Linked DNA regions of Cohaesibacter sp. ES.047. The protein of the gene in region 1 interacts with the protein of each later gene in a pairwise test. Links are inferred from orthologs where the notes say so. Each region holds a gene or a part of one and is shown on either strand. Other genes may lie near its edges. The genes, in order: rho and hfq.

Region 1 (10,356 bases):
CCGTGTTATCGGCGTGGATCTTGCCGTCCTCCAGCCAGAGCGTGTTGGCAGCTCCGAGCCTCTTGGCCGTGGGATGCACGACATCCACAAGGGAAAGCACCGTTTCCTTATGGGGAATGGTGACATTGCCGCCAACAAAACCGTTATCCGCCAGACCTTTGATGAAGCTCTCAAGCTTGTCGGGTTCCACCGCGATTTTCTCGTAGGATCCGATGAGCCCATAGGTTTCGAGCCAATGGCTGTGGATGGCAGGTGACTTGGAATGGGAAATCGGCCAGCCGATTACGAATGCCTTGGCAGAGTGTATCAGATCGGACTGTTGGCTGCGTGGTGATGGCTGCATGGATCAGAATTCCAGATGTTGGTGCGCGCGCAAATAGGACAGAAGCGGCAGCATGGGCAATCCCAGAATGGTGAAATAGTCGCCTTCGATCTTCTCGAAAAGCTGTATTCCAAGACCCTCAAGCTGATAGCAACCGACGCTGGAACGGACCTGATCGCCGACGCGCGCCATATAGTGACCGATTTCTGCGGGTGAGAGGTCGCGCATGGTAAGCGTTGCGCTGGAGACGTAACTCCACAAGGTGATGCCATCCTTCACACAAGCGACTGCGGAATGAAGCTGATGGGTTTGGCCAGCAAGATCAAGAAGCTGTCTTCGGGCCGCCGCATCATCAGCCGGTTTGTTGAAGCGGCGATCTCCCAGACCCAATGTCTGATCCGCACCGATCACCAGACAGCCGGGATTGCGATCAGAAACGTCAATGGCCTTCACACCTGCGAGCAATTCGGCGATGTCTTGAGGCGTGCCACCGGTATCGACGAGTGGTTGTTCTGCGGCACGTTCATCAATTTCAGCGGCAACACACTCGAACGTCAGTCCGGCATTGCTTAAAAGGGTGGCGCGCGCTTGGCTTTTGGATGCAAGGATTAGCGGATACATGGTCTCGTTTGTCTCTCTCGTTATATGTAACGACCTTTAAAAGAGTTGCGGGTCGAACGGAACCTCTGCTTTGAATTTTGTCCAACGGGTTACAGTCAGGGTCACTCCGGCCTGAGCCGTTCCATTTTATGGCGTTGGTCCTGATAGAGACTGTAGATCTCGGCTGCTGTCTCCTCAATGGATTTGCGGGTCACATCCAGAATTGGCCATTGATGGATCTGGCAGAGGCGGCGCGTGTAGGCGATTTCTTCGTTGATCAGCATGCGATTGAGATAATCGCTGCTCTCCTGATCGGCGGGCAGCCCGAGAAGCCGGTGCTGGCGGATCTCCAAAATTTTTCGCGGGCTTGCGACAAGGCCGATCACCAATGGGTGTCGCGCCTGTTCCAGCTCATTGGGAATGGGGAAATTGCTCACGATGGGAATGTTGGCGACGCGAAGCCCGCGCTGCGCAAGATAGAGTGATGTCGGGGTCTTGGTGGTTCTGGAAATGCCCAGAATGACGACGTCGGCTGTCTCGAGAGACTGCAGCGCCTGACCATCGTCATGATACATAGTGTAATTGAGCGCTTCGATCCGCTGAAAGTAGTTGGCATCGAGGCTGTGCTGGGCTGCGACCTGATGACTTTGCCGGGATCCGAGATAGGAATGAAAGAGGTCAAAAACAGATGCCAATATATTGTAGGCCGGCACATGCAATGCCGCGCAAGACTCCTCGAGCCTTGTTGCGTGATCGGCATTGACCAGCGTGTAAAGAACAATCCCCGGCTCGGTCTCAATCTGCTCCAGAATGGCTGAAATCTGGCGCTCAGTCCGAATACCGGAGTGTACATGTTCGATCATGCGTGCGTGGGCATATTGTGCCGATGCTGCGCGACTCACTGCTCGCAAGGTCTCGCCGGTCGCATCGGAAATCAGATGCAGATGATAGAACTGATCGCGCATTTCTTCACTTACCCACCGAGTGTCCCAAGCTTTCTGCTCCGAGGCATAATTCTGTCAATTTTCTGTTGCAATTTCACCCTAGAAGTTGAATCGCGCGCCTGTCGATTCCTCCCCAGCTTGCGGCAGCCCTGTGGGAATCAGGGGACAAACGGCTGCTTTTGCGAGGGTCGGGTTTTTCATGCCCGTTGCCCATAGATTCGTCCCCAGAACGATCTGCGCGGAGGCTGGTTTGTTAACACTCCGTTTACGAAGGTTAACAAACAATTAATGCACAAGCTTTGCAGAATCCGCTACCACAAGTCCCACACAGCTTATCAATTTGTGACGCAACAAAGCGTTCTGGATTCCTTGAGGATTCTGATTTGTCCCCGCAATTCCCGAGTCGGTTAAGAAAGCCTTAATACCCAACCGCGATGGTTTTCCAAGATGTGATGTGGGTGAAATGTGGGTGAAAAAGATATCCCGCTATCCACTGCCTAAAAGAATAAACAGACTCTTAAAATAGAAATTATTTATTGGGTTTTTGGGGATGAACATGCTCAGATGTGAGCGTCAAAACAGAGGGACAGAATCGTGACCAACCGACGCCTCCTAAATGTTCTTTCGGGGAAGAAAGAACAGATTCCACCCATATGGCTCATGCGGCAAGCTGGGCGGTATTTACCAGAATATCGGGCAACCCGTGCCGAAGCAGGCAGCTTCCTGGATCTTTGCTACAATCCCGAATTGGCGACCGAAGTAACGATGCAGCCCATTCGGCGGTTTGGTTTTGATGCAGCCATTCTCTTTTCCGACATTCTGGTCATTCCTGATGCACTTGGGCGTTCAGTCCGGTTTGTTCAAGGGGAAGGCCCGAAGCTCGATCCCATTTCTCCTTCGGAAGTTGCTGATCTTGATCCCTCTTTGGTGCTTAAGCGCCTTCAACCGGTGTTCGAGGCGGTCGAGCGTGTTCGTGATACCTTGCCGGATGAAACGACCTTTCTTGGGTTTTGTGGTGCTCCCTGGACCGTAGCGACCTACATGATTGCTGGGCAGGGAACCCCTGATCAGGCACCCGCGCGGCTATTTGCCCGGCGCGAACCCGAAGCTTTCAAGCATTTGATGGATGTGCTGGTCGACGCGTCGATCCTCTATCTCGTCAAACAATTGCGCTCGGGCGCGGATGCGGTTCAGATTTTCGACAGTTGGGCTGGTGTTCTCGATGATGCGTTGTTCCTGTCAGCATCGCAGGATCCAATCGCCCGAATCGTCAAGGGTGTGCGGGCAGAGGTTCCTGATGCCAAGATCATCGGCTTTCCCAAGGGAGCGGCTCAGAGGCTTCATGGCTTCATCGAGGCAACAAAGGTGAATGCGATCGGGCTGGACTGGACTGTTCCGCTCGATTGGGCCCGGGATGAGCTGCAGGGCAAGGTCGCTCTTCAGGGCAATCTGGATCCGACATTGCTGATTACCGGCGGCAAGGATCTCGATGAGGCAATTGATCGTATTATGGAAGCCTGGAGTGATGGGCCTTTCATTTTCAATCTTGGCCATGGTATCACCCCGCAAGGAAACATCGATCTGGTGCATCAGCTGATCAACCGTGTGCGGTCCTATGCTCGCTGATAAGAAGCATTTCGGTGAGCTATTGTTCCGGATGTCGACCGATCTGGCTTGAAAGAGAATATGATGGAGTTTTTCCAGTTCCTTGACTACTCGTGGACCAAGGCCCTTCACATTATTTCGGTCATCACCTGGATGGCCGGAATTTTCTATTTGCCGCGGCTTTTCGTCTATCACGCCCAGACAGAGGTGGGGACTGATCAATCAGAGACCTTCAAGATCATGGAGCGTCGGCTATTGAAGGGAATCATGAACCCTTCCTTGATTGCTACCTGGATTTTTGGTCTCTGGCTCGCCTTCCCGCATGAGATTTGGTCAAGCGATGCGATCTGGCTCCATATCAAGTTTGTCCTTGTTTTCGCGATGACCGGGTACCATATGGTGTGTGCGCGTTACGTACGCGTTTTTGCAGCGGATGCGAATCAGAAAGACCATGTCTTCTATCGCTATTTCAACGAAATCCCGACTTTGCTGATGATTGCGATCGTCATATTGGCTGTTGTTAAACCGTTCTAAATTCCGTCTTTTGGATAGGGAAACTGCGAAAAAGCCAAGGAAATCTTCCTGATCGGGTCTGGAAGTTCATTTTTAACTCATTTGCACTTGCTACAGACCTAGGTTGCGGCTATGGTCGCCGAAATCGTGACAAAACGATAAGTCGGGAAAGCATTTATTCTTCTTCGCTTTCAAGACAACAAAGTTTAGCCTAGATTGGCGCTTTGTACTCTCCCTACTCCTTTTCCCCTGGTTGCTTACCTTTAAGAGAGTTTCGCTATGCGCGAAATGAAACTAAAAGAACTCAAAAAAAAATCCCCAACAGAGCTATTGAATTTTGCCGAAGAGCTCGAGGTCGAAAACGCCAGTACGCTGCGAAAGCAGGAACTGTTGTTTGCGATTCTCAAACAATTGGCAGACAGAGATACTGACATCATCGGCGAGGGCGTCGTCGAAGTGCTGCAGGACGGCTTTGGCTTTCTGCGCTCACCCGACGCCAATTATCTGCCCGGTCCGGATGATATCTATATTTCTCCATCTCAGATCAGACGGTTTTCTCTTCGCACCGGTGATACGGTCGAAGGGCATATTCGCAGCCCGAAAGAGGGCGAGCGCTATTTTGCCCTGTTGAAGGTGAACACCGTCAACTTCGAGGATCCTGATGCAGCGCGTCACAAGGTTCATTTCGATAACCTGACACCGCTTCACCCCGAAGACCGATTCAAGCTGGAATCCACGGATCCGACCGGCAAAGACATGTCTAGTCGTGTGATTGATCTGGTTGCGCCTCTTGGCAAGGGCCAGCGTGCTCTGATCGTGGCGCCGCCGCGGACGGGTAAAACGGTATTGCTGCAGAACCTCGCCAAGTCGATCACTGCCAATCATCCGGACAGCTGTCTTATCGTTCTTCTGATTGATGAACGTCCCGAAGAGGTGACGGACATGAAGCGGACTGTGAATGGAGAAGTGGTTTCGTCCACCTTTGACGAACCGGCATCCCGTCACGTTCAGGTCGCCGAAATGGTCATCGAAAAGGCGAAGCGTCTGGTTGAGCATGGTCGCGATGTGGTCATTCTGCTCGATTCGATCACCCGTCTTGGCCGTGCCTACAACACCGTTATCCCGTCTTCGGGCAAGGTGTTGACCGGCGGTGTTGATGCCAATGCACTTCAGCGCCCGAAACGCTTCTTTGGTGCGGCCCGTAACATCGAGGAAGGCGGGTCTTTGACGATCATCGCAACCGCCCTTATCGATACCGGCAGTCGTATGGACGAAGTGATCTTCGAGGAATTCAAGGGCACCGGCAATGCCGAGATTGTCCTGGATCGCAAGGTTTCCGACAAGCGTATCTTCCCGGCCATGGATATTCTCAAATCCGGTACCCGTAAGGAAGAGATCATGGTGGACCGCAAGGAACTGCAGAAAGTCTTTGTTCTGCGCCGTATCCTTGGGGCCATGAGCAATGTCGATGGGATCGAATTCCTGCTCGATAAACTCCGGTCAACCAAAGACAATGCCGAGTTCTTCGACAATATGAACACCTGATACCGCCCAGAGCCTCATATTGGGGCTTGCCGTGGAGATCAGGAAAGACTAGAAAGCCGTCTGACATGGGTCGGGCGGCTTTCTTTTGTCCCGACTTCTTTATCCCGCAGATCCTCCGCTGGCTGATTGCCCCTGATCATTGTGGCAGGTTTGATCGATTCGGACTTGAAATGATCTGCGTTTCCTGAAGACAAGATTGAGCCGGCATCATCCCGGCCATCAGGATGAAACAATGAGTCGCGATACCATCTTTGCCCTGTCGAGCGGTCCTGTGCCGGCTGGCGTTGCAGTCGTTCGGATTTCAGGTCCGAAGGCGCATGCCGTCATGATGACCTTGATTGATTCGGAGCCGAAACCCAGACTTGCCGCGCTGCGCTATGTGACTGATCCGGCGACTGGTGATGTGATTGATCAGGCACTGGTGCTCTCTTTTCCTGGTGAGAAATCTTTCACCGGAGAGGATACGGTCGAGTTTCATCTCCATGGCGGACGGGCAATCGTCAAGGCCATGATCGATCTACTCGGATCCTTTGAGGGCTGCCGACTGGCTGAAGCGGGCGAATTCGCGCGTCGGGCGTTTGAAAATGGCAAGTTCGATCTGACCGAGATTGAGGGGTTGGCCGATCTGATTGATGCGGATACGGAAAATCAGCGCAAGCAGGCCATGCGCCAGGCCAGTGGGGCGCACCGAAGCGTCATTGATGGATGGCGCGATGTGCTTCTCTATGCCCGCAGTATGATCGAGGCTGAACTTGATTTTGCCGATGAGGAGGATGTGCCGGGCAGCGTATCGGATGTGATCTGGCTCAAGCTTGATGCCTTGAAATACGAAATCGAGGACCATCTGTCTCGCGCAGATCACGGCGAACGATTGCGCAATGGCATGACCGTTGTTCTGGTCGGGCATCCCAATGCCGGGAAGTCATCCTTGCTCAATTGGTTTGCCAAGCGTGATGTTGCTATTGTGACAGAGGAAGCGGGCACAACGCGCGATCTTTTGGAGCTGCATCTCGATATTGCTGGCTATCCGGTGACGATGATCGATACGGCCGGGCTGCGCGAGGCAGAGAATCTTGTCGAGCGGGAAGGGATTCGGCGCGCGCTTGAAAAGAGCGAACATGCGGATCTGTTGATTGAGATCGTCGATGCCAGCTCGGTCGATAAACGTGTTGAGGTGAAAAGCCGAGCGCGTCGCATGGTTTTGTTTAACAAGCAGGATCGAATCGGATCAGAAACGAAGCCCGTCAATTCAGGTGCAGAAGAGGAGTTTTCTGTTGCTGTTAAGACTGGGTTAGGGATGGCCAACTTTTACGATTCGTTTGTGAAACAAATTAAAGAATCCTTTAACGGTGCAGAAGATGTGCTGATTACTCGCAAAAGACATGAGACATATTTGCGTGAATGTGTGGATAATGTGGATAAAGCGCTTATCTACTCAGATTCACCACTGGAAATTCGCTCTGAATTCTTGCGCACGGCTGGGGATTCATTGGGGAAAATCACTGGAAGAATTGATGTCGAGGAGATGCTCGGCGTGATTTTTTCACAGTTCTGTGTGGGCAAATAGTGGATCGTTTCACGTGAAACAGCGTTTTTGAATTTTGCGATTGACTCTGTGTTTCACGTGAATCGGTGAGTCGCGAAATTTTTACCATTCCACCTTTGCCTGTTTCACGTGAATCGCGGTTTTTCGCCATTTTAGGGGCTAGAGCGGTTTCACGTGAATCCGTATAGTGTGGATCTCAGGTTTAGCTGCGATTCTTTAACAAAGTTTGAAGATAGTGGGTTCGGGGCAGGGAATGCGGTCCTGTAGCAAAAACGAGCCGGGCCTAAGTCCGGATAGGTGAGAGAATATATGACCCAGTTTGATGTGGTTGTTGTTGGTGGCGGTCACGCCGGTACAGAGGCTGCTGCCGCGGCAGCGCGTTCGGGTGCCAAAGTGGCGCTCGTGACCCATAGTCGCGACAAAATTGGTGTGATGTCCTGTAATCCGGCGATCGGTGGTCTCGGTAAGGGGCATCTTGTGCGCGAGATTGATGCGCTTGGCGGCTTGATGGGACTGGCCGCGGACCGTGGTGGGATCCAGTTCCGTCTGCTTAATCGCCGGAAGGGTCCAGCAGTGCAGGGGCCTCGGGCGCAGGCCGATCGCAAGCTTTATCGTCAAGCGGTGCAGGATCTGTTGTTCGCGACGCCCAACCTGACCGTGATCGAAGAAGAGGTTGCTGATCTGTCGATTGTTGAAGGACAGATCGCTGGGGTTTCTTTATCGGATGGTCGCAATGTTCCGTGCGGTGCCGTGGTTTTGACGACCGGGACATTTTTGCGTGGGCTTATTCATATCGGTGAGAGAAGCTTTTCCGCCGGGCGTATGGGCGATCCGGCTGCCAACGATCTGTCTTTACGTATGATGTCGGAGAATTTTCGTCTTGGTCGGCTGAAAACCGGGACACCGGCACGGCTCAATGGGGATACGATTGACTATTCATCGCTTGGTGTGCAGCCGGGTGATGCGGTGCCTGTGGCCTTTTCCTATCTCACCAGCGCAATTTCTTCGCCCCAGATTAATTGCCATATCACGCGCACCACTGAAAAGACGCATCAGATCATTCGCGAGAATATGCACAAATCCGCGATGTATTCAGGCAAGATTGAAGGGACGGGGCCACGCTATTGTCCCTCCATCGAAGACAAGATCAATCGCTTCGGAGAGCGGGATGGTCACCAGATTTTTCTGGAACCTGAAGGCCTTGACGTCAATACGGTTTATCCGAATGGTATTTCGACCTCTTTGCCGGAGGACGTGCAGGATGCTTACATTCGCTCGATACCCGGGCTGGAATCCGTTGAAATTCAACAGTATGGCTATGCGATCGAATATGACTATATCGATCCGACCGAATTGAAGGCAACGCTTGAAACCAAGCGGGTTGGAGGACTTTTCCTTGCGGGTCAGATCAACGGGACAACCGGATATGAGGAGGCGGGCGCGCAAGGGCTGATTGCTGGTCTGAATGCGGCGCGTTTGTGTGGCGATCAAGACGGCGTCGTGCTGTCGAGGTCTGAGGCCTATATCGGTGTGATGATTGACGATCTGGTGACGCGCGGTGTTGCCGAACCCTATCGGATGTTCACGTCGCGCGCGGAATATCGTTTGTCTCTGCGTGCTGACAATGCGGACCAACGGTTGACGGCAAAGGCTGATGGTTGGGGTTTGATTGATAACGAACGGCGCAAGGCTTTTGCTGACAAGAAACAATCTCTTGATGCAATCATGGCGCTCGCAAAGGATAAGTCCCTGACCCCAAATGAAGCGGAGCAGGTCGGACTCAAGATCAACAAGGATGGTCAGCGGCGCAGCGCCTTTGAGCTTCTCGCTTATCCAGACCTGGATCTTAAGTGCTTGACGACGATCTGGCCAGAGTTCGGCAATTTTTCCGAAGCTATCAGTCGGCAGCTCGAGATAGAGGCACTGTATCAGGTCTATATGGAGCGGCAGACCAGTGACATAGAGACGTTCCAGAAGGACGAGGCACTGGCTATTCCCACTGCGCTCGACTTCAACAATATCAACGGGCTATCGAACGAATTGAAGCAGAAGCTGTCTCTGGTGCGTCCGCAGACCCTTGGTCAGGCGTCTCGCGTTGATGGCATGACGCCGGCAGCCCTGACGCTGGTTCTGGCCCATAGTAAGCGGGTATCTTGATATGACAAGCGGGTTTGAAACTCACGACAGTAAGGCTCGCGGTCTTGCTATCCTAGAAGAGATGTTTCCTGTTTCACGTGAATCTATCCACAAGCTGGGGATATATGAAGCGATCATCAGAAAATGGCAACCAGCCCAAAATCTCGTTGCCCCAAAAACACTTAATGATATCTGGTTGAGGCACATTGCTGACAGTGCACAGATATACGCAAATTATCCCCAGGCAAAGCACTGGATTGATCTTGGGTCGGGTGCCGGGTTTCCTGGTCTTGTGACAGCAGTTTTGCTGGATCAACAAGGCGAGGATTATTCGGTAAACCTCATCGAAAGCAACGGCCGGAAGGCAAGTTTTCTGAGGACAGCGGCCCGGGAGATCGGTGTCAAGGTTACGGTTCACAATGACCGGATCGAAAAGGTCCTAGGCAGTTGGGATCGGCCCGTTGAGGCGATCAGTGCGAGAGCACTCACATCTTTCGATAATCTGTGTGATTTTGTTCATCCGTTTTTGTCAAAGGGGTGTGCTGGTGTTTTCCACAAAGGTCGGGACTTTGATCGAGAATTGGAAGAGGCCAGTGTGCGCTGGAACGCAGATCTGGTACAAAAGCAGAGCAGGACAGATCCGGATGCGCGAATCGTCATACTGCACCGCTTATCATCAAAAGACGCATAGTGAAACAGATGCAAAGTGAGGCCACTTTATGAGTTCACTGCCCGACTCTCCCCGTGTTTTGACCCTTGCCAACCAGAAGGGCGGCGTCGGGAAAACCACGACAGCAATCAATCTGGGCACAGCGCTGGCGGCCATTGGCGAGACGGTGCTGATCGTTGACGTTGATCCGCAGGGTAACGCCAGCACCGGCCTTGGTATCGATCGCAAAGCGCGCCAGATTTCAACTGCAGAATTGCTGCTCAACGAGGCCACTTTGCTGGAGGCGGCCATTCCGACCGCCGTTCCGCGTCTCTCTGTTGCTGCCTCGACCATGGACCTTCTGGGTCTTGAACAGGAAATTTCAACCGATAAGGATCGCGCCTACCGACTTCGCAATGTGCTGCAACAGCATGGTGCACTCGGTGACACGATACCCGAGGATAAGCGGTTCACCTATGTGCTGATCGACTGCCCG
Region 2 (16,947 bases), 3.5 Mb from region 1 along the record:
TCGACCTCAAGGAACTGATCAACATTGCCGGACGAGCGCTGTCCGAGCCACGCCCGAGCCTTAAGACGACCGAAGACGACGGCATGGATATTCCGTTGATTGGTCGCTCTGCTGCGATGCAGGACATCTACCGGATGCTGGCGCGCCTGATGCAAAATGATCTCACGGTTATGGTCACCGGCGAGAGCGGAACGGGCAAGGAGCTGGTTGCCCGGGCCTTGCATGATTATGGCAAACGCCGCAAGGGACCATTTGTGGCCATCAACATGGCGGCGATCCCCAAGGACCTTATTGAGTCGGAGTTGTTTGGCCACGAGAAAGGCTCTTTCACCGGGGCGCTTGGTCGCTCGGCGGGCAAGTTCGAAATGGCTGAAGGGGGGACTTTGTTCCTCGATGAGATCGGCGATATGCCGATGGAAGCGCAGACCCGTCTGCTTCGCGTCCTGCAGCAGGGAGAATATACCACTGTCGGCGGACGCACGCCGATCAAGACGAATGTGCGCATTATCGCCGCAACCAACAAGGATCTTCAGTCCCTCATTCATCAGGGCCTGTTCCGAGAGGATTTGTTTTTCCGGCTCAACGTGGTTCCGATGCGTTTGCCGCCTTTGCGCGAGCGGTCCGAGGATATCAAGGATCTGATGCGGCACTTCTTCGCTGTCGGCGAACGCGAGGGCTTGCCGGTCAAGACCATCCAGCCAGATGCGCTTGATGTCATGCTGCGCTATCGCTGGCCGGGCAACGTCCGCGAGCTTGAGAATCTGGTGCGTCGTCTTGCTGCGCTTTACCCACAAGAAACAATCACGGCAGCGCAGATCGAAAATGAGCTCAATCAGATCAGTCTGACCACGGATGTTCAGCCAGAGCAGAAGGTCCAGAATCTGGCTGCTGCTATGGAATCCTATCTGGAGCAATTGTTCAAGGAATTCGGCGACAGCTTGCCGCCCCCCGGTCTCTATCACAGACTGCTGCGTGAAATCGAATATCCCCTGATTTGCACGTCGCTTGCCGCGACCAAGGGCAACCAGATCAAGACCGCGGAGTTGTTGGGACTCAACCGCAATACCCTGCGTAAGAAGATAAAGGATCTGGATATTCAGGTGGTGCGGGGTGCCTGACCGGCAGACTTTGGCGATTTTTCCCGGTTTGATGTGGCTAATTTAACACAACAAACTGTGGGGCATGGACAGTCATTGCGATAGCTGTCACATTTAAGCAACATTTCAGTTCAATAGAGGGGCCTGCTTCAATCGTTTGATCAGGCCCTTTGCAGAGGATGTGTTGCGCGTGAATGATCGTTCCGAAAAGGATTTAGAGCCCGGCCAAAGTGACCGGAGCGGCAGACGTACGGGTTTGCTCGCTGAAGGATTGTCGATGGTGGGCGAGATGCCGGACATGCAGCGCAAGGTGCGGCTGGTTGGTCTTGCTGTCGTCATTCTGGCGGTTGTCTCCGGCGTTACCACATTTGTGGTTCTGCTCGGTCTTACCTCAATCGAACCGACCGATGATGTCATTCGCATCGCAATGATCGTCAACGGCATCATTCTGGTCGGCTTGGCGTTTCTGATTTCTTGGGAAGCGAGTTCCATCATTCTGGCCCGCCACAAAGGCAAGGCCGGCGCGCGCCTGCATATTCGGGTCATGGGGTTGTTCGCCCTTGTTGCGACCGTGCCGACTGTGCTGGTGGCCATTTTCGCGTCTATCACCCTTGATCGCGGTCTTGATCGCTGGTTTTCATCGCGCACCATGGCGATCATCAACAGCTCGCAGACGGTCGCAACCGCTTACACCAAGGAACATGCCCGCGTTCTGCGCAACGAACTGCTCGGGATGGGACGGGCGTTGAACGACTCCGAGCCCTATTTTTTGTTGGCCGAAGACCGGTTCCGGGCCATCTTCGCCCGTCAGGCGCGCATTCGCGGCATTCCTGCGGCATTCATCGTCAGCGGAGATGGCAAGGAGATGATGGCGAGTCCGAGCCGACTTGATCAGCCCTTGCCCAGAATGCCGACCCCCGAATTGCTCGAACGAGCCCGTAGCGAGCCAGAGTTGATCGCGCTTGGGGATTCCAACCTTGTCGCCGGAATCTTGCGTCTTGACGAATTCAGCGATGCCTATCTTTTCGTGGTGCGGGTCATCGATCCGGTCGTGTCGAACTTCCTGCGCATGACATCGGAGAATGCGCAGGAATATCAGGCCTTTTTTGACAGCCGATCAAACATTCTGGCAGCCTTCGCCATGCTGTATATCGGTGCGGGGCTGATCGTGCTTCTCTCGACGACCTGGTTTGCCATCGGCTTTGCCAATACGCTGGTTGCTCCGATCCGGCGTCTGATCAGCGCAGCGGAGCGGGTCCGTCACGGTGATCTGTTTGTGCGGCTGCCCAACGAGATCGGATCATCGGATTTTTCGAGCCTCAACCAGACCTTCAACACCATGACAACCGAGCTGCGCTCTCAGCGGGATGAACTCATCCTTGCTCGCGACACCATGGACGCCCGGCGGCGCTTCACCGAGGCGATGCTGGAGGGTGTCAGCGCCGGTGTTCTGGGCATTGACGAGTTGGGGCAGATCACTCTCGCAAATCCCTCGGTTCAGAAGCTCCTGAACATGCGCGAGCGCGAGTTGCTGGGCAAGAAACTGACATCGGTGCTGCCCGAGATTGCGGATCTTTTCGAAAATGCGATCTATGCCGACGGGTCCCAGCATCTGGAAGAACAGATTTCTGTTGTCCGGAGCGGTTTGGAACTGGCGTTGCGGGCGCGTATCACCTCTGAAAGTGGAGATGATGACCTGCATTCCCATGTGGTTACGCTTGATGATGTCACCGATCTGGTTTCGGCCCAGCGTTCGGCCGCGTGGGCGGATGTTGCGCGGCGGATTGCTCATGAGATCAAGAATCCGCTCACTCCCATCCAGTTGTCAGCGGAACGGTTGCGCCGTCGGTATGGCAAAAAGGTCGCCGATGATGACCGCAAGGTGTTTGACCAGTGCGTCAACACGATCGTCCGTCAGGTCGGTGACATCGGACGCATGGTCGATGAGTTTTCCTCGTTTGCCCGCATGCCCAAACCGGTGTTTGAGCCGGGAGACCTGTCGGAAGTCGTCAAGCAATCCGTGTTTCTGATTGAAGTCGCCAATCACGACATCACGTTCGAAACGGATCTGCCGGAAGAAATGCCCGGATCCTTTGATCACCGTCTTCTGTCTCAGGCGATGTCCAATATCGTGAAAAATGCAACCGAAGCGATCAGTGGCCGCGATGGTGGAGAGGACCGAGACGAAGAAGCAGGAAAAGTTCTCGTCGTTGCCACGGTCGAGGACGACACCTATTGCGTCCGGGTGATTGACAATGGCATCGGGTTTCCCGTCAACAATCGTCAGCGCTTGCTGGAGCCTTACATGACGACGAGAGAAAAGGGCACGGGTCTAGGACTCGCCATCGTGCGCAAGATTTTGAATGAGCATGGCGGTTCGATCCAGTTGCGGGATGCCGCGGAAGTTTCCGATTTTGAGCATGGGGCCTGCATCGAGATGCGGCTTCTCAAGGATGCTGTAGCGTCTATGGATGGTGCCGATGGCACCGCAGAAGGACACCATAATTCAGGGCTGTCGCTGGATAATCTGCGACAGGCAGGAGGAGAGTGAACATGTCAGCGGATATTCTTGTAGTTGATGATGAAGTCGATATTCGCGAACTCGTCGCCGGTCTTCTAGAGGATGAGGGCTATGATACGCGCATGGCGTCCCATAGCGATGAAGCGCTCGAGCTGATCGAACAACGACGGCCGTCCCTGATTTTTCTGGATATATGGCTTCAGGGATCCCGCCTTGACGGGCTTGCGTTGCTCGCAGTGATCAAGCAGAAGCATCCGGAATTGCCGGTGGTGATGATCTCGGGCCATGGTGGCGTCGAAACGGCGGTGGCGGCCATCAAGCGCGGGGCCTATGACTTCATTGAAAAACCTTTCAAGGCCGACCGGCTTATTCTCGTCGCGGAGCGGGCGCTCGAGGCCTCAACGCTTAAGCGGCAGGTGAAGGATCTGCAATCGCGCAGCGGTGAGACCAACCGGCTGATCGGCTCCTCCAGCGCCATGAACAATCTGCGCCAACTGGTCCAGAGGATCTCTCAAACCAACAGTCGCGTGCTGATATCCGGCCCTTCTGGTTGTGGCAAAGAGCTGGTCGCGCGCTGCATCCATCTGGAGTCCCATCGTTCGTCTTCGCCTTTTGTGTCCTTTTCGGCCATCCAGTTCACCGAGACGGATCTGGAAATCGGACTGTTCGGCACCGAGGCCGATGGCACCACACCCCGCAAGATCGGGGCGCTGGAAGAAGCTCACGGAGGGACGCTCTATCTGGAAGAAATTTCCGATCTGCCGATGGAAACGCAGAGCAAACTGACCCGTGTGCTGACCAGCAACAAGTTCGTGCGTGTCGGCGGGCAGAAACCTGTGCAAGTGGATGTTCGTTTCATTTCATCCACCTCGCGCAATATGGATAGCCTGGTCGAGGTTGGCGGGTTCCGGGAAGACCTTTTCCACCGCCTCAATGTCGTGCCCCTCGCTGTTCCGCCGCTTGCTGACCGGCGTGAGGATATCCCTGAGCTGGTGCTGCATTTCATGGAGCTTCTGTCTAGTACCGCCGGGCTTCCATCCCGCAAAATCGGTGAAGACGCGATGGCCATATTGCAGGCGCATAACTGGCCGGGAAACATTCGCCAGCTGAAAAACAATATCGAGCGCCTCCTGATCCTGACCAAAGGGGATGAAGACGCGATCATCACGGCAGATCTTTTGCCCAGCGAAGTTGGGGAAACCGCCCCAAGTGTTCCGGGCAGTGGGGAAGCCAGCGAGCAGATCATGTCTTTGCCTCTCAAGAAAGCGCGTGAGGTGTTTGAGCGGGAGTATCTGAAGGCTCAGATTGCCCGGTTTGGTGGTAATGTGTCACGCACCGCAGAATTCGTCGGAATGGAGCGGTCCGCACTGCACCGCAAGCTCAAAAGCCTTGGCGTTGTTTGATCGCATGTCGGCCGCCCGAAAACGCGATTACGGATGGCCCCACTTTTTCGCAAGCGCCGATAAGTGATTGGGCTTAAGCGAAATTTGTGCAATAAATTTCGAAAGTGCCTGAACAAGAGGTTTGAGTCTGCTGTCGTTCCGCTCGTTGCGATGCTCCCTTGGAGCGAATTGCGAAACGCGTTGGGCTTGCCGCCAGCTTGGTATTGAGAAAGAGAGCTGCAAGATATGAAAGTGGTGATTTGCGGTGCGGGTCAGGTCGGTTACGGTATTGCCCGACATCTATCCTCCGAGCAGAATGACGTTACGGTGATCGACAGTTCTCCGGCTCTGGTTTCTGCCATTCGCGACACGCTCGATGTGCGTGGATATGTCGGCCATGGTGCCCATCCGGACGTGCTGGCGCGGGCAGGGGCCGATGAAGCGGACATGATCGTCGCCGTTACCCTTTACGACGAAGTCAATATGGTCGCCTGTCAGGTGGCCCATTCGCTTTTCAACGTGCCGACCAAGGTAGCGCGCGTGCGGGCCCAGTCCTATCTGGAGAAGCATTGGGCAAACCTCTTCTCTCGGGAGCATCTGCCCATTGACGTGGTGATTTCGCCCGAGGTGGAAGTGGGCGAGATGGTGCTGTCGCGCATGGCGATGCCTGGCGCCGAGGACACAGTGCGCTTTGCCGATGGTGAAGTGCTGATGATTGCGGTTCTGTGCGAGGAAGAATGTCCGGTTGTCGATACGCCCTTGCGGCAATTGACTGAACTCTTTCCTGATCTTCAGGCGGTGGTTGTCGGGATCCGCCGCAATTCACGGCTGTTTGTTCCCCATGCCGAGGACCAGATGCTGGCCGGCGATCTTGCCTATGTGGTGGTGGATCGCCAGCAGGTCTGGCGGACGCTCAATATCTTCGGGCATGACGAGGGGCTTGCCAACCGCGTCGTGATCGCGGGTGGCGGGAACATCGGTCGGTATGTCGCCATGGCAATTGAAGCAAGACGTGCGCGCACACGCGCCAAGGTGATCGAGCTGGACCGCGACCGGGCGATCAAGATTGCCAATGATTTCAAGGACACGATTGTTCTGCAGGGCAGTGCGCTTGATCAGGATATCCTGAAGGAAGCCGATGTGCGGGACGCGGATACGCTGATTGCGCTGACCAACAATGATCAGGTCAATATCCTGTCCTGTGCGATGGCCAAGCGTCTGGGCTGTACGCGCACCATGGCCCTGCTCAATGATTCCCATTATCCCGATTTGGCGCATGATCTGGGCATTGATGCCTATGTGAACCCGCGCTCGGTGACGATTTCCAAAATCCTGCAGCATGTTCGCCGCGGCCGTATTCGCGGAGTACACGCGGTCGAGGATGGTGCGGCAGAAGGCATCGAGGCAGAAGCGCTGGAGACGTCACCGCTTGTCGGTCGGCCTTTGCGCAGTGTCGAATTTCCCGAAGGGGTTCGTGTTGGAGCAATCTACCGTGACAAGCAGGTGATCATGCCCAACGGCGACGTTCAGATCGAGGCGGGGGACCGTGTCATCCTGTTTGCTTTGGCTGATCGCGTCAAACAGGTTGAAATGCTGTTCCGTGTCAGCTTCGAGTTCTTCTAAGGCACGAAAAGGGCTGTCACCGGATGACCGCAATCCTCTATTTCCTGTCGATCCTGCTTGGAGCATTGGGCGCACTCATGCTGCCTACGGCGCTCGTTGCACTCAGTTCGGGAAATACGGAACTGGCAGGCGGGTTTCTGCTCGTTGCGGGCCTGACCGGCTTTCTGTCGGGTGGGGTCTATTTTGCCCTTCGTGGGCAGAAGAAAGATCTGGTCAATGCGCAAACCTTCCTTCTGTGTGTGCTTGCGTGGTTTGGTTTGCCGTTCGCCGGTGCGTTTCCCTTCATTCTGTCAGGACAGCTTTCCGGCATTGATGCGCTGTTTGAGGCAGCCTCAGCGCTGACGACGACCGGATCCACGGTCTTCACGGTATTGGAACCCGTGCCGCGTGCGCTGATCTTCTGGCGGGCCATTTTGCAATGGTTTGGCGGCTTTCTTACGTTGCTGAGCTTCCTGCTTATTCTGGCCCCCGGCGGGGTGGGCGGATTGCCTGATCACCAGACCGGGATCACAGAGCGCAATCTGGGCGACGAGTCCGGGCGCACCTTCTATGTCATTCGGCAGGTTGGAGGTGCTTACGGCCTTGTGACGATGGGGCTGGCGTGGCTTTTGATCATTTCAGGGCTGCCTCCTTTTGATTCCCTTTGTCTTGCCTTTTCAACCATTTCAACAGGCGGTTTCATGCCGGTTGATGGCCCCCTGTCTGTCTATGACAATCGTTTCGCCGAGCTGATTGTTGCGGTGGGGATGGTGATCGGAGCGTCCAGCATTTTGTGGCACCGGATGGCGGTGCGCGGCAAATTTCAGCTTTCGTACGAACAGGGTGAAAGCTACGCCCTTCTGGCCATCATCGGGGTCTTGGGGCTTTTCTATTCCATTACGCTGTTCCAACTGGCGGGCAGTGCATCTGTGTTGCCGCCTTTGTCCGCTCTGCGGCAGGGGTTCTTTGCGGCGGCGTCTCTGGTCTCCACGACCGGGTTTGAATTGCGTCATGCGGACGTGACAGTTCTGCCGGGCATTCTCGTCATCTGTGTGGCCCTCATTGGTGCGACGCCTTTCTCAACGGCGGGAGGGCTCAAGCTTTATCGGATTGGCGCCATGATCCTTCAGGCAACGCGCGAGGTGGGGCGCCTGATCTATCCGCATTCGATCCGTGGAGGCCGCCTTGGCCGAACCGAATATACCATTCAGTTGATGAAGGCGATTTGGGCTTCGTTCCTGTTGTCGATGATCCTGATTGCCATTGTCACCGGTATGGTGACCTATGAGATCGGTCACTTTGACGGAGGTCTCGTTGCGGCCATATCGAGCTTTTCGAACATCGGCCCACTCTATCAATCAGGATGGAGCCAAACTGGCGAGTGGCCGCCTTATGCGGAGATGGGGCTGGTTATCAAATATGCGCTGGTTGTCACAATGATCCTCGGGCGAATTGAAATTATCGTTCTGTTTGGTGCGTTTAATGTGAACTTCTGGCGCCGGTGATCCGTTTATGACTTCATTTTAGAGTGGTTTTCAGTTTTAGTGCATAGAATGGTTGCGTTTGAGACTTGGCAAGTGTCTCAATATGGGTAAACTGTTCCTCCGAGAATCGATCTTATCGGTACTCGATGGTTCAGGAATAAAATTGCGCGGCCGGTGTTGTTGGGGGACTCGGTTTTGTCGTAGCAATTTGCCGATATCCCCAGACATGTGGAAAATATCACTGCCAGTGAGGCTGGTGGCGAGTTTATGGGGTTTGCCGGTCTGGTCTAATTCTTGTGACTAGGTCATAATGGTGGTTCCATTAAAGCAACATCTTACGAGATAAACGACAACAATAAGGCAGGACCTATGGCAGAAAGAGCCCAGAACCTCCAGGATACCTTTCTCAATCACGTTCGCAAAACTAAAACACCGCTGACCATTTTTCTGGTCAATGGGGTTAAGTTGCAGGGTGTTGTGACCTGGTTTGATAATTTTTGTGTGTTGTTGCGGCGCGATGGGCATTCGCAGCTGGTTTATAAACATGCCATTTCCACCATTATGCCAAATGGGCCATTGTCGCTCTTCGAAGCGGCAGAAAATGGCGAGAAGGCTGAAGGCTGATTGTCAGAAGATAAAGAAGATCTAGAAGAAAGCGGAGCCAAACGGCGATCGCAGAAGAAGATGATCAAGCGAGAGACGGTTGCGACCCGTTCGCTTGTTCTGGTTCCCATTCTATCGCAGAATTTGCAAAACAAGGCGGCTGCCGAAGGAAAGATCGTTCGGCGGACCGATGATTCACGTCTGGAGGAAGCCGCCGGTCTGGCCGCTGCCATCGAGCTTGATGTCGTCGATGTCATCCGCATTCCGCTCAATGCGCTTCGCCCCTCGACCCTCATCGGGAAGGGTAAACTGGAGGATATCTGGGATATCATTGACCGCGAAAAGGTCGACTTGATCATCATAGATTATCCGCTCACTCCGATCCAGCAACGCAACCTCGAAAAGGAATGGGACTCAAAGGTTCTCGACCGAACCGGCCTCATTCTTGAGATTTTCGGTCGTCGTGCCCGCACCAAGGAAGGGCGGCTTCAGGTCGAACTGGCGCATCTGAATTATCAGAAAGGCCGACTTGTTCGCAGTTGGACGCACCTTGAACGCCAGCGCGGCGGGATCGGCTTCATGGGTGGTCCCGGTGAAACCCAGATCGAGGCCGACCGCAGGGCCCTGCAGGAAAAGATCACACGTCTTGAGAAGGATATTGAACAGGTACGCCGGACGCGCGGGCTGCATCGCAGTAACCGCCAGAAGGTTCCGCATCCAATCGTGGCTCTGGTCGGCTATACCAACGCTGGCAAGTCGACGCTGTTCAATCATCTGACGGGGGCGGGGATCTTTGCCAAGGATCTGCTGTTTGCTACGCTCGATCCAACCCTTCGCACCATGACACTGCCCCATGGTCGGCCGGTAATCCTGTCTGACACTGTGGGCTTCATTTCCGATCTGCCGACCCATCTGATTGCGGCCTTCCAGGCGACGCTTGAAGAGGTGCTCGAGGCCGACGTTATTCTGCATGTGCGCGATATTGCCCATGAGGATACAGGCGCGCAGGCCGAGGATGTGGCCAATGTGCTGCACGATCTGGGCATTGAGATCGATGAAGATCCGCGTGTGATCGAGGTTTGGAACAAGATCGATCTGCTTGAAGACGATGATCGGCAGAAGGTGATCGAGCGTGCCGCGAGCCAGCAGCCATCAAAGGCGACAGAGCAGTTGCAACCGGTCGCTCTGTCTGCGGTCAGCGGCGAGGGGACGGATATCCTGCTCGACGAGATCGAAGCCAAGCTCGCCCAGAATGACAATATCCTCAAGCTGCATTTGGCCGTCGAGGACGGCGAGGGCCTCGCCTGGCTCTATCGTCACTGCGATGTTCTGGACCGTCTCGACAGCGAGGACGGCATCGACCTCAAGGTTCGCGCTGCCGACAAGGTTCAAAGCGAACTCCGCAACCGTTTCATCGTGGATTAAAGCAATTGGCCGCGTGGTATCTTCCCGAACCACGCGGTCTTCAAAACCGAACTGTCGCCATCAAAGACAGCCGGGAGATAGCCATGCTTGGAACTGGCGAGCCAATAGCGTTTGGCACTCGGAATCTGAGCCGATCTTGCTGCATGATCGATAGATGGCAGCCGTCGTGACGAAGGCAGAAATGCCGGCCGCAAGGTCTGCGGGGACAAGATCCGTCCTGATTCCTTCAGTCGCATCCTTGCTCCAGTCTTCCAGAAATGACAGCAATTTGGTCTCCAGCGCGTCGAGTGCCGCCAGAAACTGTTCGGATGTTTTGTGGGACGTTGCTCCCGAAAAATCCAGATAGATTTGAAGAACTGTTCTGTCAGCACTGAGAAGACGGATCAGCTTCATACTCTGACGAACAAGATAGTCCTGCGGACTTTCTACGCCAGCAGACTCCTTTTCCCAATCGTCAACAATTGCCTGAATGCGCTCTGCAACAAGGTACGAGAACAAGCTGTTCTTGTCGCCAAAATGTGCGAAGAGCGATCCTTTGGCGACGCTGGATTCTTTCGCTATCGAATCCATGGACACATCGTCAAATGATTTCCCTTTTGTCAGTTTCCGAGCTGCTTCCAGAATGTTCGCTCTCGTCTCATAGCTTCTCTTTTGAATTGGCTCTCTCCTAAGAAAAAATGACCGCAGTCAATTTTTGATATTGCATATGGCCCTAACCATTCTATATAGAAATTGACCGCGGTCAATTTTATGGAGACTCAAATGGCAATCGGCAACAAAGAAAACAAAGGCAACCATATCTTGATTCTGAATGGACATCCTGCCGGGAGCAGTTTGTCTAAAGGTATCGCAGACCGATATGAACAAAAAGCGCAGAATGCGGGCTATCATGTCGCGCGGTTCAACCTGGCAGATATGCAGTTTAACAGCGACTTCGGGCAAGCGACCTATAAGAACGCGCCAAAGCTGGAAGCCGATCTACAAGCGTTCTGGGATGCGCTTGAAAAATGTGACCACTTCGTCCTGACGCATCCTTTGTGGTGGGGTGGAATGCCTGCCAAGCTGAAGGGGCTGTTTGATCGGATCCTGCTGCCCGGAAGAGCTTTCGCGCAACAAAAGGGGGCACCACTTCCCAAAAAACTACTCACCAACAAAACCGCGCATGTGTTCATCACATCAGATACGCCCAACTGGTACTTCAAATTGTTTTTGGGTGCTGCCATCGCCAAGCAGATCAAGAAGCAAATTCTGGGCTATGTCGGCTTCTCGCCGGTGCAGGTCACCAACTTCGCCACCACCAAGGCCTCGACCGCGCAGGTTCGCGAGAAGTGGCTGACCAAGGTTGGAAAATTCGCTCAAACCGCACGTTGAGTTAGAAGGTGCTGGATCAGGTTCAAAGAGCCAAAAGAAAGGGAAATGCATTGAACGATCGATTGATACTGCTAACGGGGTGTTCGGGTGGGGGAAAATCGACCCTGCTCGATGCCTTGGCCGACCGTGGCTTTGCAACTATGCCAGAGCCGGGTCGTCGCATCGTTGCGGATGAGTTGGCGGGAGACGGTAAGGCCCTGCCATGGGTGGATATGAACGCATTCGCGCTCCGAGCCATCGAGGTGGCCAAGGCCGATCTGGAGAGGGCGAAGCGTCTGGATGGTCCCGTCTTCTTCGACCGGGGGCTGATCGATGCCGCTGTTGCTTTGGAGCATTCCGGCGGGCCGACAGCAAGCGAAACCCTTGGTCAAACTCCGCCATATGCGAAGCGTGTTTTCATCGTTCCGCCATGGCAAGAGCTGTTCGTTGGGGACGATGAACGCAGGCATGACTTTGATGCGGCGGTTCAGGAACATCTGCGCATCACCCGCACTTTGGAAAAGCTCGGCTATACTCTGCATGTGCTACCCAAAGTGTCGGTGACGGAACGGGCTGAGCTCGTCTTGACAAAATTAGACCAGTGGTCTAATTCCTTCTCAACGATTTAGACTAGTAGTCTATGGAGTGTTTGAGAAGACATCATCATGACCCCACGAGACCGATTTCTGGCGCTGAGCAAACAAGATCGCCTGCTTTGGCTGGAACCAGCCGAAGATGAATTCTGCGCATATGGGCTGGAAGGGGCTTCCCTGAACCGGATTTTGAAGCGCGCTGGCGTGAGCAAAGGGCGCACCTATCACTACTTTGCCAATAAGGGCGAATTGTATCGTGCCACTCTCGAAGCTCGCCTGCCTCATATCGATGAGTCTACGCTGTCGGTTCCGCTTCAAGCCACGGATGCACGGGCATTCTGGCTAGGTATTTCTGGCTTGGTTGAACAGGTGACGACAGCGCTCAACGAAGACAAAAGTCTTGCGGAGTTGGTTCGGATCCTGCACCACGAAGTCGCTGCAAAGCGTGCGTTCGAAGAGCCGCTTACTCGGCTGCAGACCCAAATTGAAAAGTTCGTCGGCGTAGGTCAATCTGTTGGTGCCATTCGAGATGACGTTCCGCACACGCTTCTGACAAGCGTCACGCTAGACCTTGCGACAACGATTGATCGCTGGTTTGCAAATTACGCTCAAGACCTATCCAGCGAAGAAGAAACCATCTTGTCCCAACGTGCCTTTGGCATGCTGATAGCACCCCTTCTTCCGCCTCAACAATTCCCCACGCATCAATCCGATAGAAAAAACTCATGACTCATTCTCGTATCGTTGGAATCCTCGTTCTGTTAAGCGCCCTCAATCTGGCCCTGATGGTGCCGGGCGGGTTCGTTGAAACCAGAGTCTTTCCGCACTATTCCGTTTCTGTTCTGGCCGCTTTCAATGTCTTTTTGACCATCCTGGGACTGGGCAGTTTCATCCTTGCCTACGCTGCCTTACGCTATGGCAGAACCGGTATGTGGCCGGTAGTAGCCGGTGTTGCGTATGTTGCGGTTTATGTGGCGGATCTCCTGCATATTTTCCCCGTATCACAAAATCCAATGTCGACAGTGCTAACCACATTGGAGAGCGTTGGCACGGTCCTTGGGGTGATGCTTATCGTCGCAAGCATCCGGTCTGTTTCCGCTTCACAAGGAGACAGGGGAGGCGTTCCGAGCGGGCTTTCTAGAGGATTGCTCTTTGTCCTCAGCGCAGTTGGAATTGGCATCGTTATCTTCGCAACCTTGTCAGCGATGTAGCGGGATTTCAAGGGATCGCGCTGGGTCACTCGAAACGAAGGCAAAGAAACAATCCGGAGCCGACTGATGCACACAAAAAAAGGGGAAGCAACCTTGGTTGCTTCCCCTTTTTACTTGGTGATGTGCAGCGCCATGATGTGCGCCGCTGCTTGTCAGAGCACTTCCTGCAGGAAGTGCTGGAGACGGTCATTCTTGGGATGATCGAAGATCTGCTCGGGCGTACCCGCCTCGACGATGCGGCCCTCATCCATGAAAACGACCTGATCGGCCACCTTGCGGGCAAAGCCCATTTCGTGGGTGACGACAAGCATTGTCATGCCGCGCTTGCCAAGATCTGTCATCAGTTCCAGAACGCCCTTGACGAGTTCAGGGTCAAGCGCACTTGTCACCTCATCAAAGAGGATGACTTCCGGTTCCATGGCCAGTGTCCGGGCGATGGCAACACGCTGTTGCTGGCCGCCAGACAGGTTGGCAGGCCGATGATTCATGCGGGAGGCAAGCCCCACTTCAGAGAGGCGTTCCTCGGCAAGTTTGCGAGCCTCGGCAATCGGCATCTTCTTGACCTTGTTCAGCGCCAGACTGACATTCTGCAGTGCAGTATGGTCGGGGAACAGGTTGAAGTGCTGGAAGACCATTCCGATGCGGCGGCGAAGCTTCTCGGGATGCATGGTCAGCACATCGCTGCTGTCCAGAGTGACCGCGCCGGACTTGGGCTCGACCAGACGGTTCAGACCGCGCAGCAGGGTGGACTTGCCCGAGCCGGAGGGTCCGATGACGCAGGTCACGGAGCCAGCGGGAACCTCGAGCGAGATATCCTTGAGCACATCGATGTCGTCATAGGCCATGGTCAGGTTCGAGATTTTCAGGCTGCCGCCCCTGAAGGCCGGTTTCTCGACCGCAGGAAGGTTGGGGACAGAGGCTTGTTCGGTTACTTCCTCAAGGCCTGAGACCGGGCCTGACTTGGTGACCTTGCCGGTGCGGAGCCTGTCGTCGATATAGTTGACCAGATGGGTGAGCGGCACCGTGATTATCAGATAGAAGACGCCTGCAAGGAGCAACGGCGAGAGATTGCCTGTGACCACAGCCTGATCCTGACCAACGCGGAACAGATCGCGCTGGTAGGTAAGCAAGCCAAGGAAGTAGACAAGGCTCGAATCCTTGACGTTGCCGATGAACTGGTTGACGAGGGCGGGGAGAATGCGGCGGATACCCTGCGGGATGACGATAAGACGCATTCCCTGACCGTAGCTCATGGAAAGAGCGCGGCTGGCTTCCATCTGGCCCTTGTCAACGCTCTGGATACCCGAGCGAAAGATTTCGCCGATGTAAGCGCCAGCAATCAGGCTGAGTGCGGCAATTCCCAAAGGAAAGGGGGAGGGGCCGAACAGCTCGCGACCGATGCGGGCAAAGCCCTGACCGATCAACAGGATGGTTACGGTTGCGGGGAGACCACGGAAAATATCGGTATAGATACGCGCGGGCAGCTTAAGCCAAGGGGACCGGGAGATGCCCATGACCGCCAGCACAATGCCGATAAGAACGCCGAAGAATGTTGAAAATGCTGCGAGAATTAGTGTGTTCTTGAGCCCGATGTAAAACATACTGGGCAGAACTGAAGCCATAGCGTCGAAATCGAGAAAGCTACGTCTTAGGGTTTCTAACCACTCCATCTGCTGTTGTCCTGTTTGTTACCGTCTGGCGAGAAAGCCCTGTTTGGTCGATGGAGATGCGGCGTGTCCTTCAGGTATGGGAAGGTAATAGGGCACGCTAAAACACCTCGACTTTTTTACTTTTTGCCTTTGGGGGCGGAATGCTCCGCCCCCATGCTTCTTGAATTGCTGGTTTTGCAATGACGAGTAATCAGTTCTGCGGGAGATACTGTTTAGGCATCGGGCTGCCTGGGAACCACTTGCTGTGCAGTTCTTTCCAAGTGCCATCCTGCATGGCTTCGTGGATCTTTTCATTGAGTGCGTCAAGCAGCCTGCTGTTTCCTTTACGCACAACGAAACCTGCGGGTGCATCGAAGGATGCGAAGTTCTGCATGACTTTCAGGCCCGGATAGTTTTTACCGAACTGTTTGGCTGCTTCGAAATCGAGGAAGTGAGCGTCGACCATGCCATTGTTCAGGGCAGCAACGGCGCTGTTGTTGTCTGGGAAACGAACCAGCTGAGCTTTGGGGAAATGCTTCTGCGCATAGTCATCCTGCAAAGTGCCCTGCACGATGCCGAGGCGCTTGTCATCCAGGGCTTCGATGGTGGACAGCGATTCATCGGAACTGAGAACCGAGAGGAAGCCTGCGAGATAACCATCCGTGAAGTCAGCGACTTTCTGACGTTGCGCGGTGGTGCCGATCGCGCCGACGGCCACGTCAAAGCGGCCATTGACAACGGAAGGAATAAGTGCTGCGAAATCCTGACCAACAAAGGTGACCTGATCTTTTTCGAAGCCGAGCCGTTTGGCAATGTTTTGGAAGAACTCAACGTCGAAACCGGAAAATGTGCCGTCTGCAGTCACAAACGCATATGGTTTCGCATCGGACATGGTGCCTACCATAATGGAGTCAGTATCCAAAAGTCCGTAGGGATTGTCATCTGCAGCGTTGGCGGGAGCAACGAGACAGGATACAACTAGACCTGACATCATTGCCAGGTAGGAACGGCGGGTGAATTTGCCGAAAAGATTGGTAATCTTCATGCTGTTCTCCATGGGGGCTTGCCGGTTATCTGGCTTATTTGGTGTTTGAACCGACAAAATCGAAAGTGAGTGATTTTGGCGAATTTTATTCCGATCCTTATTAATGAGACCGGTCTCAATGAAAGACTATAATGATCTTGACTGACCGTCAACTCGTCTGTAGGCATTTAAATTATGGATAAAAAGAAACTTCAGTCTCCTGCCGTCACCGTTGCCGACGTTGCCCGACATGCACATGTTTCCAAGTCGACCGCAGCGCGTGTGCTTGGGGGCTATGGCGTGACAAGCGAAAAAGTCCGCGAACGCGTGCAAGCCTCTGCCAAGTCTCTGAAATATAGAGCAAATGAGTTGGCTCGTTCGATGACTACCGGAAAATCGAAAACCATCGGTGTTGTGGTGGGTGACATCGAAAACTCATTCTTTGGTATTGCTGTGAGAAGTATCACCGACGTTGCCAATGCGAGCGGATTCAATGTGATTTTGACCAACTCGGATGAGAATTTCGATGTGGAACGAGAGGCTGTGAACGTTCTGGTGGGTAAGCAGGTTGACGGTTTGATCATTGCGCCGGCCAATCGCTATCAAACGGCCCACCTTGAGAATCTCAAATCCCTCAATTGTGCGATGGTTCTGTTCGACCGCGAGGTTCCCAGTCTGGAAGTCGATACGGTTGTCAGCGATGATTTCGAATCAGCTTCGAAGGCGACTGAGCAATTTATCGAGGCTGGCCACCGTCGGCTGGCATTCGTGACCGAAACGCTGGAAAGCGGGATGGATGAAAATGGTGAATTGCTGATTCCCACCTCGTCGGTCGGACGCCGTATCTCGGGATTCCTCTCAGCCTGCCGTGCTGGCGGAATTCCGCAGGAGGACAGCATTATCGTACTCAATGCCGATCCCGATCGTGGTCTTAGTGCCTCGATCAGCAAGGTGCTTGATCAGGCGGACCGTCCGACCGCGATGCTTGCATCGGACAGTCATGTGG

What was found.
Region 2: the proteins of rho (region 1) and hfq interact in binary tests that used the Escherichia coli proteins (3 or more experiments, as listed by UniProt). The link is inferred for Cohaesibacter sp. ES.047 from one-to-one orthologs.

The regions. Positions count from the first base shown.
Region 1 is NZ_LT907844.1:773,462-783,817, forward strand. The notes cover bases 3,548-6,396. They hold rho (transcription termination factor Rho), read left to right. Parts: upstream 3,548-4,263; coding sequence 4,264-5,529; downstream 5,530-6,396. Other genes in these bases: hemJ (protoporphyrinogen oxidase HemJ), read left to right, coding at 3,553-4,005; mnmE (tRNA uridine-5-carboxymethylaminomethyl(34) synthesis GTPase MnmE), read left to right, coding at 5,762-6,396. Outside these bases: CPH65_RS03435 (shikimate dehydrogenase), read right to left, coding at 1-343; CPH65_RS03440 (Maf-like protein), read right to left, coding at 347-943; CPH65_RS03445 (pyruvate, water dikinase regulatory protein), read right to left, coding at 1,045-1,887; hemE (uroporphyrinogen decarboxylase), read left to right, coding at 2,461-3,492; more of mnmE, read left to right, coding at 6,397-7,096; tRNA uridine-5-carboxymethylaminomethyl(34) synthesis enzyme MnmG, read left to right, coding at 7,385-9,232; 16S rRNA (guanine(527)-N(7))-methyltransferase RsmG, read left to right, coding at 9,234-9,902; CPH65_RS03485 (ParA family protein), read left to right, coding at 9,931-10,356. UniProt on the Escherichia coli protein: Facilitates transcription termination by a mechanism that involves Rho binding to the nascent RNA, activation of Rho's RNA-dependent ATPase activity, and release of the mRNA from the DNA template.
Region 2 is NZ_LT907844.1:4,262,850-4,279,796, reverse strand. Bases 7,360-10,082 are described here. They hold hfq (RNA chaperone Hfq), read left to right. Parts: upstream 7,360-8,455; coding sequence 8,456-8,710; downstream 8,711-10,082. Other genes in these bases: hflX (GTPase HflX), read left to right, coding at 8,771-10,082; CPH65_RS19595 (TrkH family potassium uptake protein), read left to right, coding at 7,360-8,107. Outside these bases: ntrC (nitrogen regulation protein NR(I)), read left to right, coding at 1-1,118; CPH65_RS19610 (PAS domain-containing sensor histidine kinase), read left to right, coding at 1,288-3,648; CPH65_RS19605 (sigma-54 dependent transcriptional regulator), read left to right, coding at 3,651-5,021; Trk system potassium transporter TrkA, read left to right, coding at 5,247-6,623; more of CPH65_RS19595, read left to right, coding at 6,647-7,359; more of hflX, read left to right, coding at 10,083-10,114; CPH65_RS19580 (TetR/AcrR family transcriptional regulator), read right to left, coding at 10,175-10,735; CPH65_RS19575 (NAD(P)H-dependent oxidoreductase), read left to right, coding at 10,877-11,485; CPH65_RS19570 (AAA family ATPase), read left to right, coding at 11,536-12,093; CPH65_RS19565 (TetR/AcrR family transcriptional regulator), read left to right, coding at 12,130-12,786; CPH65_RS19560 (hypothetical protein), read left to right, coding at 12,783-13,268; CPH65_RS24885 (amino acid ABC transporter permease/ATP-binding protein), read right to left, coding at 13,421-14,938; CPH65_RS19550 (ABC transporter substrate-binding protein), read right to left, coding at 15,129-15,974; CPH65_RS19545 (LacI family DNA-binding transcriptional regulator), read left to right, coding at 16,137-16,947. UniProt on the Escherichia coli protein: RNA chaperone that binds small regulatory RNA (sRNAs) and mRNAs to facilitate mRNA translational regulation in response to envelope stress, environmental stress and changes in metabolite concentrations.